2 regions of the Herbaspirillum sp. C9C3 genome follow, and region 2 is predicted to be linked to the other one. Evidence: predicted binding sites of a transcription regulator. Region 2 holds the regulator's gene; the other holds the start of a gene.
The links. The regulator FliA, encoded in region 2, starts transcription of late flagellar genes. The targets are predictions, from matches to a motif close to CTAAAGTTTNNNNNNNNNNNGCCGNTA.
Positions count from the first base shown of each region.

Region 1 (7,125 bases), on a different contig from region 2:
GACCGGCCAGATCGTCGGGTTTGATGTTGACATGTGCAGCGCGGTCGCTCGCAAGCTGGGCGTACAGATGCAGCACCGCAGTGTGACGGTGGAGGGGCGTTTGCCGGCGCTCATGAAGGGGGAGGTGGACCTGGTCTCGGCGGCCTTGGGCTATACCCGCGAACGCGCGCGCCTGATCGATTTCACGGCCTCGCATTACCAGAACCCGATCAAGCTGATCGTACAGAGTGATTCCGGCCTGAATCTGGTCTCCGACCTGGACGGCAAGCGCATCAGCGCCAATCGCGATTCCACCCCGGAGCAGGCGGTGCGGCGCGTGCTGCGCAAGGCCAGCTTGCTGACCTTCACCGACACGCCACAATCCTTCCTGGCGCTGGCGCAGGGTCAGGTCGATGCGCTGGCCATTTCGATGCCCTCGGGCATTCGTTTCGTCAATGAGTCGGGCGGACGGTTCCGCTTCGTCGAAGGCGCACTGGCCTGGGAGCCCACTGCACTGGGCGTCAAGAAGGGAGAGCACCGGCTGCTCGATGCCGTCAACCAGGCCCTGGCCGCACTGGAAAAGGAGGGCGAGATCGATGCCCTGTGGACCAAGTGGTATGGTCTCAAGACCAAGTTCAATATTCCCCGCGACAAGAAGTTGACGCCCATTTCGGCGTTCCGCTAAACGCCCTTTTCTTCCCTGTCTTCCCGGCTCCCCCGCGCAGAGTCATGTCTGTTACTCCCGTTCTTCCTTGCGTTTCTCCCGATCATGACGGCCTGCCGCCGCGCCAGCGCCTGCTGGCCATCGCCACGGTGGTGTTGGGCCTGACCGTCGCCGTGCTCGACGGCTCCATCGCCAACCTGGCCTTGCCGGCCATGGCGGCCGATCTCAAGGCCAGCGATGCCGATGCGATCTGGGTCATCAACAGCTATCAGATCGCCATGGCGGTGTGCCTGCTGCCGCTGGCGTCGCTGGGAGAAGTGATCGGCTACCGGCGCGTCTACCTGGGCGGGCTGTTTCTCTTCACGCTGGCCTCGCTGGCCTGCGCGGCCAGCGGCGACATGCTGCAATTGAGCCTGGCGCGGGTACTGCAGGGACTGGGCGCAGCCGGGATCCTCTCGGTCAATACCGCACTGATCCGCTTCATCTATCCGGCCCGCCTGCTGGGCCGTGCCATCGGCTACAACGCCCTGGTAGCCGGCACCGGCAATGCCCTGGGGCCGACCGTGGCCGGCCTGATCCTGCATCTGGCCTCGTGGCACTGGCTGTTCCTCATCAACATCCCGCTCGGCCTGGTAGCGCTGGTCGTGGGCAGCCGCGCCTTGCCGGCCAATCCGCTCTCGGAACGCCGTTTTGATCGCCAGAGCGCCTTGCTTTGCATGGGCTTCATCGGCTTGCTGCTCTATACCATCGATGCCGTCGGTCATCTGCAAGGCGGCTGGGTGGTGGCACTGTGCGCGCTGCTGACTGCCATCAGCCTGGTGCTGCTGTTGAAGCTGCAATCGCCCAGTGCGCCCATGTTGCCGCTGGACCTGTTGCGCATTCCCCTGTTTGCGCTCTCCATCGGTACTTCGTTCTGCTCCTTCGCGGCGCAGATGTCGGTCTTCGTGATGCTGCCCTTCCTGCTGCAGAATCAACTCGGCATGAGCGCAGCGCGCGCCGGTCTGTTGCTGACGGCCTGGCCGATTGCGGTGGCGCTCACCGGCGTGGTGGCGGGCAAGCTCTCGGATCGCATCTCGGCAGGCTTGCTGGGCGGGGTGGGGCTGGCGGTGATGTGCCTGGGCTTGCTGGCCCTGCTGACGGTGGACCGCAGCACGCCCGATGGCGTGATGCTGGCCATGTTTGCGGTGTGCGGGGTTGGCTTCGGGCTGTTCCAGTCACCCAACAATCGCACCATGATCAGCGCCGCGCCACGTGAGCGTACGGGCGGTGCCAGCGGCATGCTGGGAACGGCACGCCTGACCGGGCAGACTGTGGGTGCCTCGGTGGTGGCCATGCTCATGGGCATATCGGCCACGCCCTATGCGCCGGTGCTGTGCTTTGCCGCCGCCCTGGCGGGTGCGGCTTGTCTGGTGAGCCTGTCGCGGCTGCGTTATTGAGCCGGCAGAATCTTCAAGGAAGCGGAACCGGCCTCAAAGCACCGCTGCCGCCAGCTCGCCACGGGCATGCTGGTGTGCGGCATGGGCGGCCACCGACAGGGCCATGCTGAGATAGTTTTCGCCGCGCCTGCGCTGTCGCGCCTGCTGCTGTTCCAGCACGAACAACTGCTGGTAGAGCGTGCGGATCTGCTGCTGCAGCAACTGACGCTGCTGCTTGCCGTCGCGGTTGGCCGGGAAGCGGGCCAGGGATTGGGTCTGCTGTTGCAGCAGCAGGATACGATGACTCAATTGCGCCACCAGTTCGGCGGGGTCATGGTCCAGCGTGTCTGCCATGGCCGGTTCAGCTGGGGCGTGGGCAGGTTTTTCTTGTTCATACGCGACGTTCATGCGGACTCCGGCCCGTTGGGCGCAAGGGATTGCAAGGGGACAGCGGTGTTGCCTTTGCATGGATTTACGGCGCTCCCGGCGCGATCTTGAGTCTCGGAAAGTAAAAAAACGAAAAGACGCAGGCCCGGCCAGGGCGCTGCGTCTTTTTCATGGCGGCTGCAGGAGCGCGTTCGCCCGGCGGTCAGATCACGCCACGGCGCATCTGGTCCAGCTCGATGGATTCGAACAGGGCCTTGAAATTGCCCTCGCCAAAACCGTCATTGCCCTTGCGCTGGATGATTTCATAGAACACCGGGCCGATCAGGTTCTGGGTGAAGATCTGCAGCAGCAGACCCTGGCCCGCCGTGGGCGCGCCGTCGATGAGGATCTTCAGCTCGCGCAGGGCATCGAGGTCTTCGCCATGACCGGGGATGCGCCGCTCCACCAGGTCATAGTAGGTGGCGATGGTGTCCTGCAGCGGCACCCCCCGTGCATACAGGGCGCGCACGGTCTGGTAGATGTCGTCGGTGCCCAGGGCAATGTGCTGGATGCCTTCGCCGTTGTACTGCTTGATGAATTCCTCGATCTGCGACTTGTCGTCGGCGCTCTCGTTGATGGGAATGCGGATCTTGCCGCAGGGGCTGGTCATGGCGCGCGAACGCAGGCCCGTGACCTTGCCCTCGATGTCGAAATACTTGATCTCGCGGAAGTTGAACAGGCGCGTGTAGAACGAAGACCAGGTATCCATCGCGCCGCGCATGACGTTGTGGGTCAGGTGGTCGATGTAGGTCAGGCCGACGCCCTTGGGGTTGCGCTCCACGTCGGGGAAGAACTGAAAATCGACGTCATAGATGGAGCCGTTGTCGCCATAGCGATCCACCAGATACAGCAGCGAACCGCCGATGCCACGAATGGCAGGAATGTTCAGTTCCATCGGACCGAGCTTGGCTTCCACGCCTTCAGCGCCCAGTTCCAGTGCACGTTTGTACACATGGGCTGCATCCCGCACCCGGAAGGCCATGGCGTTGACCGAGGCGCCGTGCACCTGGGCAAAGGCGGCGGCATTGCTGTGGGGTTCGCCGTTGAGGATGAAGTTGATCTGGCCCTGGCGATACAGGGTGACATTCTTGGAACGGTGGCGCGCCACAGCCGTAAAGCCCATCAGCTCCAGCACGGCGGCAATGCCGGCCGGATCGGCGGCAGTGTACTCGACGAACTCGAAGCCGTCGGTGCCCATGGGGTTGTCGAACAGGTCGCCACTGACGGTGGTGGCGGTATTGGCGGTATTGACGGCTGCGGTGGCGAACTGGGTGTCTGCGTGGCCCATCTGGTGTCTCCTCGAATAGGGAGGGCCGACAAGCGCGGCCCATGCGAGGAGTTTATTGCGTCAAGACTGCAATTTGTGATTGTTTTTTGCGCGATATATTAGATAATATGCACAAATAATTCTTAAATATGAACTTTGGAGAGACAAATGAGCATCATCAACGTGGATCGCTACGACCTGGCCTTGCTGACCGAATTGCAGCGAGACGGCCATATTACCAATAGCGCGCTGGGTCTGAAAGTGCATCTGTCCACTTCGCAGATCAGCCGTCGCGTACAACGGCTGGAAGAAGCCCACGTCATCGAGCGCTATACCGCCGTGCTGGACCCGGCCGTGGTCGGCCTGGGCGTGACCGCCTTCACCACCGTGACCCTGGACCGCCAGGGCGAAACCCGTGGCGAACTCTTCGAGAAAGCCGTGGAATCCATGCCGGAAGTGACCGAGTGCTTTTCCGTCACCGGCGAGGGCGACTACATCCTGCGCATCGTCGCCCCCGACCTGGCGGCGTTTTCCGAATTCATGATGACCCGGCTGCTGCGCCTGCCGGGCGTGACCAACGTCAAGTCCAACATCACCTTGAAGAAGGTCAAGCAATCGCACGAGCTGCCGCTGGAACACGTGATGCAGCCGGTGAAGTCGCGCCAGCGCATCCGTTTCTCGCAATGAGCTGAACCACATGATGTGAAAATTCAATGATGGACGGCTGCCATCATTGAATTGTCCGATGATGCGTTTCATCCACGCAGCAATTCAAAAGCAATGATCGGAGTGCATCGTCGGTAGCACGCGCCTAGAATCAGTGCCATCTGATTCCGGGAGCACTCCATGCTGACCATGACTTCTACCCCCATGCCGGGCCCGGCCACCGATGCTGCGCTCCTCGACCCGCAAACCTGCTGGCAAGCCGTGCAGCAGCGCGATGCCGGCTTCGATGGTCGGTTCTGGTATTCGGTGCGCAGCACCGGTGTCTATTGCCGGCCCTCCTGTGGCGCACGTACGCCCTTGCGCAGGAATGTGGACTTCCATGCCAGCTGTGCGGCGGCCGAAGCGGCTGGTTTTCGTCCCTGCCAGCGCTGCAAGCCGGACCAGCCCCCCCTGCACGAACGCCAGGCCCGCGCCATCGCGCAGGCCTGCCGCCTGATCGAGCAGGCCGGTGAACCGCCTGACACCGCCACCCTGGCCCAGGCCGCAGGTCTGAGTCGCTATCACTTCCATCGTCTGTTCAAGCAACAGACGGGGCTCACCCCCAAGGGCTATGCCGAGGCCTACCGCGCCGCACGCCTGCGCGCGCAACTGGGCGGCAGTGCCAGCGTGACCGAGACGCTCTACGAAGTCGGCTTTGCTTCCAGCGGAGGCTTCTATGCCCGCAGTACCGCGCAGTTGGGCATGCAGCCTGACGTCTACCGGCGCGGCGGCCAGGGCGAGAAAATCCGCTTCGCGGTGGCGCAATGCTGGCTGGGGGCCTTGCTGGTGGCAGCGACCGAACAGGGCATCTGCGCTGTCGCCCTGGGCAGCGAGCCCGAGCCCCTGTTGCAGCAACTGCAGGACCGCTTTCCCCACGCCGATCTCGCCCCCGGTGATGCCGCCTTCGAGCAGACTCTCGCGCAGGTACTGGCAGCGCTGGACGACCCTCGCCAGGGCACTGCCTTGCCGCTGGACATCCGTGGCACGGCCTTCCAGCAGCGCGTCTGGCAAGCCCTGCGTGCGGTGCCGCCAGGCATCACGCTGACCTACGCCGAACTGGCCGCGCGCATCGGCCAGCCCAATGCCGTGCGCGCCGTAGCCAATGCCTGTGCCCGCAACGAGATCGCCTTGCTGATTCCCTGCCATCGCATCGTGCGCCTGGATGGCACGCCCTCGGGCTATCGCTGGGGTATCGCGCGCAAGGCCGCCTTGCTCGCGCATGAAGCAGGGAGCCGGGACGACGCCCCCTCCTGAAGGCTTTGTCGTGCGCGGCTACAATAGGCCTTTCTTCATGGCTGGAGTTGCGCATGCACGTACTTGGCAAGGCCGGTCTCGCGTTCGCTGGCGCGGTACTGATCCTGGGTGGCGTCGTCGCCTGTTCACCGCTGACGGCCATCAATGCCCTCACGCCCACTTCCTCCTACGTCAAGACCGAAGGCGTGGCGTATGCCAACACCGATAACCCGCGTCAAAAGCTCGACATCTATCGCCCGGTCGGCGCCCCGCAAGCCGGTTCCGGTCCGGGCTTGCCGGTGGTGGTCTTCTTCTATGGCGGCAGCTGGAACGAGGGCAGCCGCAAGGACTACGCCTTCGTCGGCGAGGCCTTGAGTTCGCGTGGCTACATCGCGGTGCTGCCGGACTACCGCGTCTATCCCGAAGTCCGCTATCCGGATTTCGTCAAGGACAGTGCCCAGGCCGTGGCCTGGACCCTGCGTTCGGTGCGCGAGCTGGGTGGCGATCCACAGCGCGTCTTTGTCATGGGACATAGTGCCGGTGCCTACAACGCCGCCATGGTGGCGCTGGACCCACGCTGGCTGCACGCAGCGGGTGCCTCGCCGGATGCTCTGCGCGGCTGGATCGGACTGGCCGGACCGTATGATTTCCTGCCCATCGAAAACGCGGACGTGAAACCGGTTTTCTTCGCCCCCGATTCCCCGCCGGATTCGCAACCGGTGCGCCACGTGCAGGCGGGTGCGCCCCCCGCGCTGCTGATCGCCTCGCACAAGGACCGGCTGGTCTCGGCCGAACGCAACACCGCTGGCCTGGCCAGGCTGCTGCGCGCCCGGCAGGTGCCGGTGGTGGAGCGCTACTTCGACAACACCTCGCATGCCTCGCTGGTCGGCAGTCTGGCCAGGCCGCTGCGCTTCATCGCGCCGACATTGGATGAAGTGAGCCACTTCATCGACAATCCCCCACCACGTCCGGAGCCCGCGCGGTGAGCGGCGATCTCTTCGCCGGCCTGGCGCGTGATCCTTCGATGGAGACCCTCACCGAGGGCGCGCTGCTGCTGCGCGCCTTTGTCGATGAGGACGAAGCGATCCGGCTGATGGCCGCCATCGACACCGTGCTGGAAGCTTCGCCCCTGCGCCACATGCAGACACCGGGAGGTTTTCGCATGTCGGTAGCGATGAGCAATTGCGGTCGGTATGGCTGGGTGACGGATCGTCGCGGCTATCGCTATCAGTCACGCGATCCGCTGGTCGAGCGCGACTGGCCTGCCATGCCCTCCCTCTTCGCGGCATTGGCCGGGCGGGCGGCGGCGGCGGCGGGTTTCGCCGGATTCGATCCTGACGCCTGTCTCATCAATCGCTATGAACCTGCTGCCCGCATGTCGCTGCACCAGGACAAGAATGAACTGGACATGACCCAACCGATTGTCTCGGTCTCGC
Region 1 covers NZ_JABFMQ010000005.1:62,945-70,069, forward strand. The annotation lists gene HNO82_RS06850 (ABC transporter substrate-binding protein) at 1-664, shown strand, start outside; gene HNO82_RS06855 (MFS transporter) at 709-2,079, shown strand; gene HNO82_RS06860 (FlxA-like family protein) at 2,113-2,466, opposite strand; gene hppD (4-hydroxyphenylpyruvate dioxygenase) at 2,648-3,772, opposite strand; gene HNO82_RS06870 (Lrp/AsnC family transcriptional regulator) at 3,920-4,438, shown strand; gene ada (bifunctional DNA-binding transcriptional regulator/O6-methylguanine-DNA methyltransferase Ada) at 4,598-5,710, shown strand; gene HNO82_RS06880 (alpha/beta hydrolase) at 5,764-6,675, shown strand; gene alkB (DNA oxidative demethylase AlkB) at 6,672-7,125, shown strand, end outside.
Region 1: a site for FliA is predicted at 2,531-2,557, ahead of HNO82_RS06860 (FlxA-like family protein). Genes of this name have one in related genera too.

Region 2 (7,125 bases):
CTTGACCCCGCCCACGGGAATGGCTTCGAACACCACCTGCTTGGCCTTGTAGGGCGTTCCGTCGGGGCTGGTGGCACTGTCGGCGTTGGCGATGTTGCTGGCCGTGGCATTGAGCCGCTGGGCCTGGGCGCTCATGGCCGAGCCGGCCACGTTGAAGATGTTGGAAAGAGACATGGTTTATCAACCCGGTTGGATGGCGTTCAACATGGCCTTGATCTGGCCGTTCACGGCAGTGACGCCGGCTTCGTAGCGAAGGCCGTTGTCGACGAATTCATTGCGTTCCACGTCCAGATCGACCGTGTTGCCGTCCACGCTGCCCTGGGCCGGCGTACGGTACTGCAAGGGCGAACCGCCGATGCTGCCCGGACCATTGTCGGGCGCGGTACCGGCCACGTGGGCCGCGGCAGTGCGCTCCAGCTGCAGGGGCGGCAGGGTGGTGCTCTTGCTGTCCAGCGCATTCTTGAGCGCATCGGCAAAGTTGACGTCACGCGCCTTGTAGTTGGGCGTGTCCGCATTGGCGATGTTGGACGCCAGCACTTGCTGGCGCTGGGCCCGCAGGTTCAGCGCCATCTCGTTGAAACGGAAAAAATCGTCGAGCTTAGAGACCATCGGGTCCTCCGGAAATACCGTCGCTGCGCCGCTCTCGCCTGCCCTTGCCTGGCCGCTTGCGGACTGCGCCGATGATGGAATTACGTAGGCTTGATCATACGTTCGGTCCCCGGACTCTAAGGGGCGATAAAGAGAGAAAAGCCTCCCCTGTTTGCGCTTTTGACCTCGCGCGCGCGAAGTAACATCACTGCCAAGATTCGCCTACGCCCTGCCGGCAAGTTGCACAACATGAAACACCTGAACCACCCCTTGCGCGCCCTGCGCCGCACCTTCGCCGCCCTGGCCCTGCTGGCAGCCGGCCTGGCGACGCTTGCGCCCGCACACGCCCAGATCAGCGCCAACGGCGCCAGCACGGCCAATACTCCCAATACGCCGCAAAAGCAGGACTTATCAGCCTTGCAACAAGTGGCGGAAGAATTCCTGAAAGGCCAGACCTCGGGCCTGCCCGGCAGCGTCACGGTCACCATCGACCCGGTCGATACACGCCTCACACTGGCGGCCTGCCTGGAACCGCAAGCCTTCATGCCCAATGGCGGCCGCCTGTTCGGCCGCACCACGGTCGGCGTCAAGTGCGTGGCGCCCTCCCCCTGGACCATTTACCTGCGCGCCAACGTCCAGGTGATCTCGGATTACCTGGTCGCCGCCGTACCGCTGGCCCAGGGCCAGACCATCAGCGCCAGTGACGTCACCCGCATCCACGGTGACATGTCGACCCTGCCCAGCGGGGTCGTCACCGAAGAATCGCAAGTGGTCGGCCGGGTGGCCAACATGTCTCTGCGCGCCGGCACGCCCCTGCGCCTGGATGCCATCCGCAACCAGCGCGTAGTGCAGCAGGGCCAGGCGGTGCGTGTGGTTTCGACGGGACCGGGTTTCCAGATCTCCACCGAAGCACGCGCCCTGACCAATGCCAACGAAGGCCAGATGGCCCAGGCCCGCACGGCAACCGGCCAGGTCGTCAGCGGCATTGCCAAGGCCGGCGGGATCCTGGAAATCAATTATTGAGCCGGCCAGGCCGGTTTCTTTATTGATATGAAGCAATTTCCCGGAGAGCAACGCCCAGGCGGAACGCAGCGGATCGCCCTGGCAGGAATGTGAAGAAAAGTACCCGAAATGCGCTGATTTCAGGTGCGGGAATGTTAAAGTTTGCCCAGAACTGGTCGATAATCCATACGACAGGCGGGTGCGCTGCGCCCCCACCCTACAAGGAATACTGCCGTGAACGTTAACGACGCCCTCAAATCCGCTGCCCTCAACACCGAGCAGACGCAGACGCAAGCCCGCACCACCGCCCAGGGCGGCGCTGCCGCCGGCAACGGCGCGGCTGCCACCGCCGCCACCTCGGACAGCGTGCGCCTGTCCAGCACCTACCAGGCGCTGGAAACCAAGGGCGACAGCAAGAGCAGCAGCTTTGACGCCAAGAAAGTGGCCGAGATCAAGGCCGCCATTGCCAATGGCACCTTCCAGATCGATCCCGAGAAGGTCGCCAATGGCCTGATCGATACCGTCAAGACCCTCATCAGCGCCCGCCCGGCCTGATCACCTTTCGTTTTTGCAGAGGATCTTTCGCATGAATCCGGCCAGCAAACTGTCCCAGGAACACGCTGCCATGTCGCGCCTGGTGGAAAAACTGACCCAGGAACAGGCTCTGCTGGCCGAAGCCACTGCGGAAGGGCTGACCGACATCATTTCCGAAAAAGCTGCCATCGTTGCTGAAATGTCCACCCTGGCTGGCAACCGTCATGCCTTGCTGGGTACGCTGGGCTACAGCGCAGATGAAGCCGGCATGCAGAAGTGGATGAATGAACAGGCCAGCGAGGCCGACCGCGATCTCTGGGCCGGCCTCTTCGAACTGGCCCAGGATGCCAAGGAACTGAACCGCGTCAATGGCCTGCTGATCGGCAAGAAGCTCTCCATCAACCAGAGCGCACTCACGATTCTGCAAGGCAAGACCGGCACTGGCAATTTCTATGGCCCCGACGGTCAGAACAGCATCAAATCCTCGGGCCGTCGACTGGGTGTGGTGTAACGCTTCCCGCTCAGGCGCGGTGACCAGCAAAAAGCCCGGCATGGCCGGGCTTTGTCGTTAACGTGTCTGCAAATGTGGCATCGGCAAATACGGCATGCTGCTCATTGTCGTACTGCGGACTCAGGCCACCCCGCTCCAGGAATGCTCGCGCAGATAGGTACGCATGCGCGAAATCGCCTGGCTGTGCAGCTGGCATACGCGCGATTCGGAGACACCCATGACCGCACCGATTTCCTTGAGGTTCATTTCCTGCTCGTAGTACAGCGCCATGAGGAGCTGCTCACGCTCGGGCAGGGCCTTGATGGAATCCACCACTGCTTCACGGAAACCGCCGTTGATCAGGCTCTGCAGCGGATCATCCTCACCCTCGCCGGTCTGATAGCGGTCCAGGAAGTGCTCATGACCGCCCTCGTCGTCGTGAAAGTCCTCGTAATAAATCAGTTGATGGCCACCACAGTCGGTCAGCAGGGCCTGGTAATCGCTCAGACTGATCTTCATGTGCTGCGCCACTTCCGCCTCCTGCGGCTGGCGGCCCAGTTGCTGCAGCAGGGTCTGCATGGCCTCTTCCACCTTGCGCGCATTCTGGCGGATGCTGCGCGGCAGCCAGTCGCTGCTGCGCAGTTCGTCGAGCATGGCGCCACGGATACGCTGCACGGCATAGGTCTCAAACTGCGCGCCATGGGTTTCCTCATAGCGGTTGACGGCGTCGAGCAGGCCCATCATGCCGGCCTGGATCAGGTCGTCCACCTCTACGCTGGGGGGCAGCTTGGCCTTGAGCTGATGCGCCAGCTTCCTGACCAGCGGCGCATGCTGCTCCAGCACGTCGTTCTTGCCCTTTTTTCCCTTGACGTTATACATGCACGTCACACTCCCAGGCTGGCACCGTCGGTGGCCATGCGGTAGCTGCTGCCGGTCGCGTCCGGGGTCGCCGTAAAGCGCTTGGAGAGGCGCTGGAACGCCAGCGCCGCCCCGGCGAAGGGAAACACGTCCATCACTGCCCGGCCCTGCCCGGTGGCCCGGCGGATATGGTCATCGGCCGGAATCGACCCCATGAAATTCAATTGCGCCGCCAGGTAACGGCTGGCAGCCTGGGCCATGTTGGCATAGACGGTGCGGGCTTCGGCTTCGGTGGCATCGTTGACGATGAGACTGAAGGGACGGCGACCGATACGGTCGCTCAGGCTCTTCAGGAGCACATAGGCCGATTTGATCGACGAGGCCGTGGTCGACACCTGAATCACGATCTCACCCATTTCCATGGTCGGCACCGGCAGCGACAGGTCGCGCGCCAGCACGCCATTGACCAGGGTGATCTCGGCCTGGCCGATCAGGCTGTCGAAGATCTCGGCCAGCCGTCCTGCGTGCGGGTCGGTGGCCGAAGGAACGCTGCGGCGGGCGATGCGCGCCATCGAAAATCCTTCCGGCAGCAGACGAGTAGCCTCGATCAAGGGACGCTCCATGCGCGCCACCTCCTGCAGCGTGGCCACGTCATGGCGCAAGCCGATGCGCGTCAACAGTCCGGTACTGGCCACGTCGCCATCCACGACCAGCACACTGTGCTTGGCCTGGGACAGCGAGGCCGCCAGGTTGATGAGCATGGCGCTCTTCTCTTCCTCGCCGAGGACGGAGAAGAAGGTAAACAGTCGCGGCACCGGCCTTTCCAGCATCCGGCGCAGTCCTGCTGCCTGGTCGATGTCGTAACTAGCCAAAGCTCACCTCGCGCAGGCCCTTGTCATTCATCGACATCGCGGTCGGCCCGATCACGCCCGGCAACTCGCCCTCCTGGAACTCGAAGGGCGCGGTTTCGCGCTTCTGCTTGAAGGCGCGGTCGGCCAGATACAGCTTGTTGGCCACGTGCAGATCTTCCGGCACGCGCTGACCATTGGCGACGTAATGCAGATTGAGCTTGTGGCGGATCACCACATCGAGCACATTGCCGATGGTGGCGGCTTCATCGAGTTTGGTGATGATGCAGCCGGCCAGACCGGAGCTGGAATAGGCATGCACTACTTCGTTCAGGGTCCCGCCGGTGGCGGTGGCGTTCAGGCACAGCAGGCGCTTGATGTCCACGCCGGCACCGGCCAGCATGGCGTCCTGCTCGGCCACCATCTGATCGCGCTGGCCCACGCCGGCGGTGTCGATCAGCACGGTGTGCTTGCCTTTCAACTCTTCCAGAGCGATGCGCAGGTCGGTCTCATCCTTGACCGAGTGCACCATCACGCCCAGGATCTTGCCGTAGATGCGCAGTTGTTCGTAACCGCCGATGCGGTAGCCGTCGGTGGTGATCAGGGCCAGCTTGCCGGAGCCGTGGCGCATCACGCAGCGCGCCGCCAGCTTGGCGGTGGTGGTGGTCTTGCCCACGCCGGTGGGGCCGACCAGGGCGAAGACGCCGCCGTTTTCGAGCAGCTCGTTTTCGTTGGCCAGGGTATTGAGGTTGCGTGCCAGCACCGACTTGACCCAGAACATGATGTCCTGCGACTTCGAGTTGGCGGGCAGGTTTTCGGTAATCAGACGCGACAGGCTGGCCGAAAAACCGGCCGCCAGCATTTCCTTGAGGACTACACCCTTGAGCGGGTCGCGCTTCTGCGTGCCGCCCCAGGAAATCTCGGCCAACTGGGTTTCCAGTACACCGCGCATGGAGCGGATTTCACTCATGACCTCGGACAGGATTTCATCATAGTCCTTGCCATCGAATTCGGGCAGCGCCGAGCGCGGGCGCATATCCTGCTCGCCGGACTCCTGCGCCTGCTGCGCCGAGGTCGCTGCCCGGCCGCCAGCGGCCTGCTCGGCGCGGCGGCTGCGCCAGACGCGGGCGTCGCTGGCCGATGCAGGTTCTGCCGCGCGCGCCGGGGTACGCGCCTGGGCGGGCTGATCCAGTAGTGGCGCGTTCTCGGGGCGTGCTGCGCGAGTGGGCTGCTGCGCCACCGGGGAGGACAGCAGGGCCGGACGCCGCGGCTGCTGGGCGCTGGGCAAGCCCGACTGCTGCTGCAGCGAAGCCGCCTGGGCACGTCCGTTCGGATCGCGCGCGCCGGTCGGCGCCACCAGGGTGGTCATGTCCTCGTTGGCCATGGCCAGGATCTCCACCCCGTCAGGAATGTTGCGGTTGGAGAGAATGACGGCATCCGGACCAAGCGCCTCGCGAACCTGGCGCCAGGCCTCGCGAGAAGAATTGGCGATAAATTTCTTGACGTTCATGCTTGCCCTCCAACTAGGCTGGTAACTTTAATCGTTTTCGACTCGGGGACTTCAGCGTGCGACAGCACGCGCAACTGCGGCATGGCGCGGCGCAAGAAGCGCGCCAGCAAGGTCCGCAGCGGTGCACCGACCAGCAGCACCGGCGCCAGGCCCATCTGTTCCTGGCGTTGCGCGGCCATCTCGGTCTGCTGTACCAGCGAATCGGCCAGGCCCGGCTCGATACCGCCGGTCTCGCCGCTGGCTTGCAGTGCCTGCATGAGCAGGCGTTCGAGCTTGGAATCGAGGGCCATGACGGCCAGCTCGTTCTCGCCCGGGAAAATCTGTTGCACGATGGCCCGGCCCAAGGCAATCCGCACAATCGCCGTGAGGTCGGTCGGGTCCTGAATGCGCGCGGCATGCTCGGCCAATGTTTCGATGATAGTGCGCATATCGCGGATATGCACCCCTTCCAGCAAGAGGTTTTGCAAGACCTTCTGCAGGGTGCCCAGCGGCAGCATCTTGGGCACCAGGTCTTCCACCAGCTTGGGGGCTTCCTTGGCCAGGTGGTCCAGCAGGCTCTGCACTTCCTGGCGGCCCAGCAGCTCGGCGGCATGGGTGGTGATGAGGTGATTGAGGTGGGTCGCCACCACGGTGCCGGCATCGACCACGGTATAACCCATGGTGGAAGCCTGTTCGCGCAGGCCGCTGTCGATCCACACGGCCGGCAGGCCGAAGGCCGGGTCCGAGGTCATCATGCCCGGCAGCGGACCGGTCACCATGCCGGGATTGATGGCCAGGTACTGGCCGGCATGTGCCTCGCCATTGCCCACTTCCACGCCCTTCAAGGTGATGCGATAGGCCGAGGGTTTCAGTTCCAGGTTGTCGCGGATATGAATCGGCGGCGACAGGAAACCGACCTCCTGGGCGAACTTCTTGCGGATACCCTTGATGCGCTTGAGCAGTTCCCCGCCCTGCCCCTTGTCCACCAGCGGAATGAGGCGATAACCCACTTCCAGGCCCAGGGTATCGACCGGCATGACGTCGTTCCAGGTGGCCTCCTCGGCCTCGGAGGGCGCGGCGGCCGAAGCCGCTGCCTGGGGCGCCGACGCAGCAGCCTCGGTCTTGGCCTTTTCGGTACGCTTGCCGATGGCATAAGCGCCGCCCCCCATGGCCGCCGCCAGCAGCAGGAAGGCAATGTGCGGCATGCCCGGGATCATGCCCATGCCGCCGATGATGATGGCGGTGATGTAGAGTACCTCCGGCTTGGCGAAGAGCTGATTGATCAGCTGTCCGCCCACGTCCTGATCGTTGGCCAC
Region 2 covers NZ_JABFMQ010000001.1:165,612-172,736, reverse strand. The annotation lists gene flgC (flagellar basal body rod protein FlgC) at 1-174, opposite strand, end outside; gene flgB (flagellar basal body rod protein FlgB) at 181-609, opposite strand; gene flgA (flagellar basal body P-ring formation chaperone FlgA) at 838-1,611, shown strand; gene flgM (flagellar biosynthesis anti-sigma factor FlgM) at 1,825-2,145, shown strand; gene HNO82_RS00820 (flagella synthesis protein FlgN) at 2,177-2,635, shown strand; gene HNO82_RS00815 (RNA polymerase sigma factor FliA) at 2,756-3,493, opposite strand; gene HNO82_RS00810 (MinD/ParA family ATP-binding protein) at 3,499-4,302, opposite strand; gene flhF (flagellar biosynthesis GTPase FlhF) at 4,337-5,830, opposite strand; gene flhA (flagellar biosynthesis protein FlhA) at 5,827-7,125, opposite strand, start outside.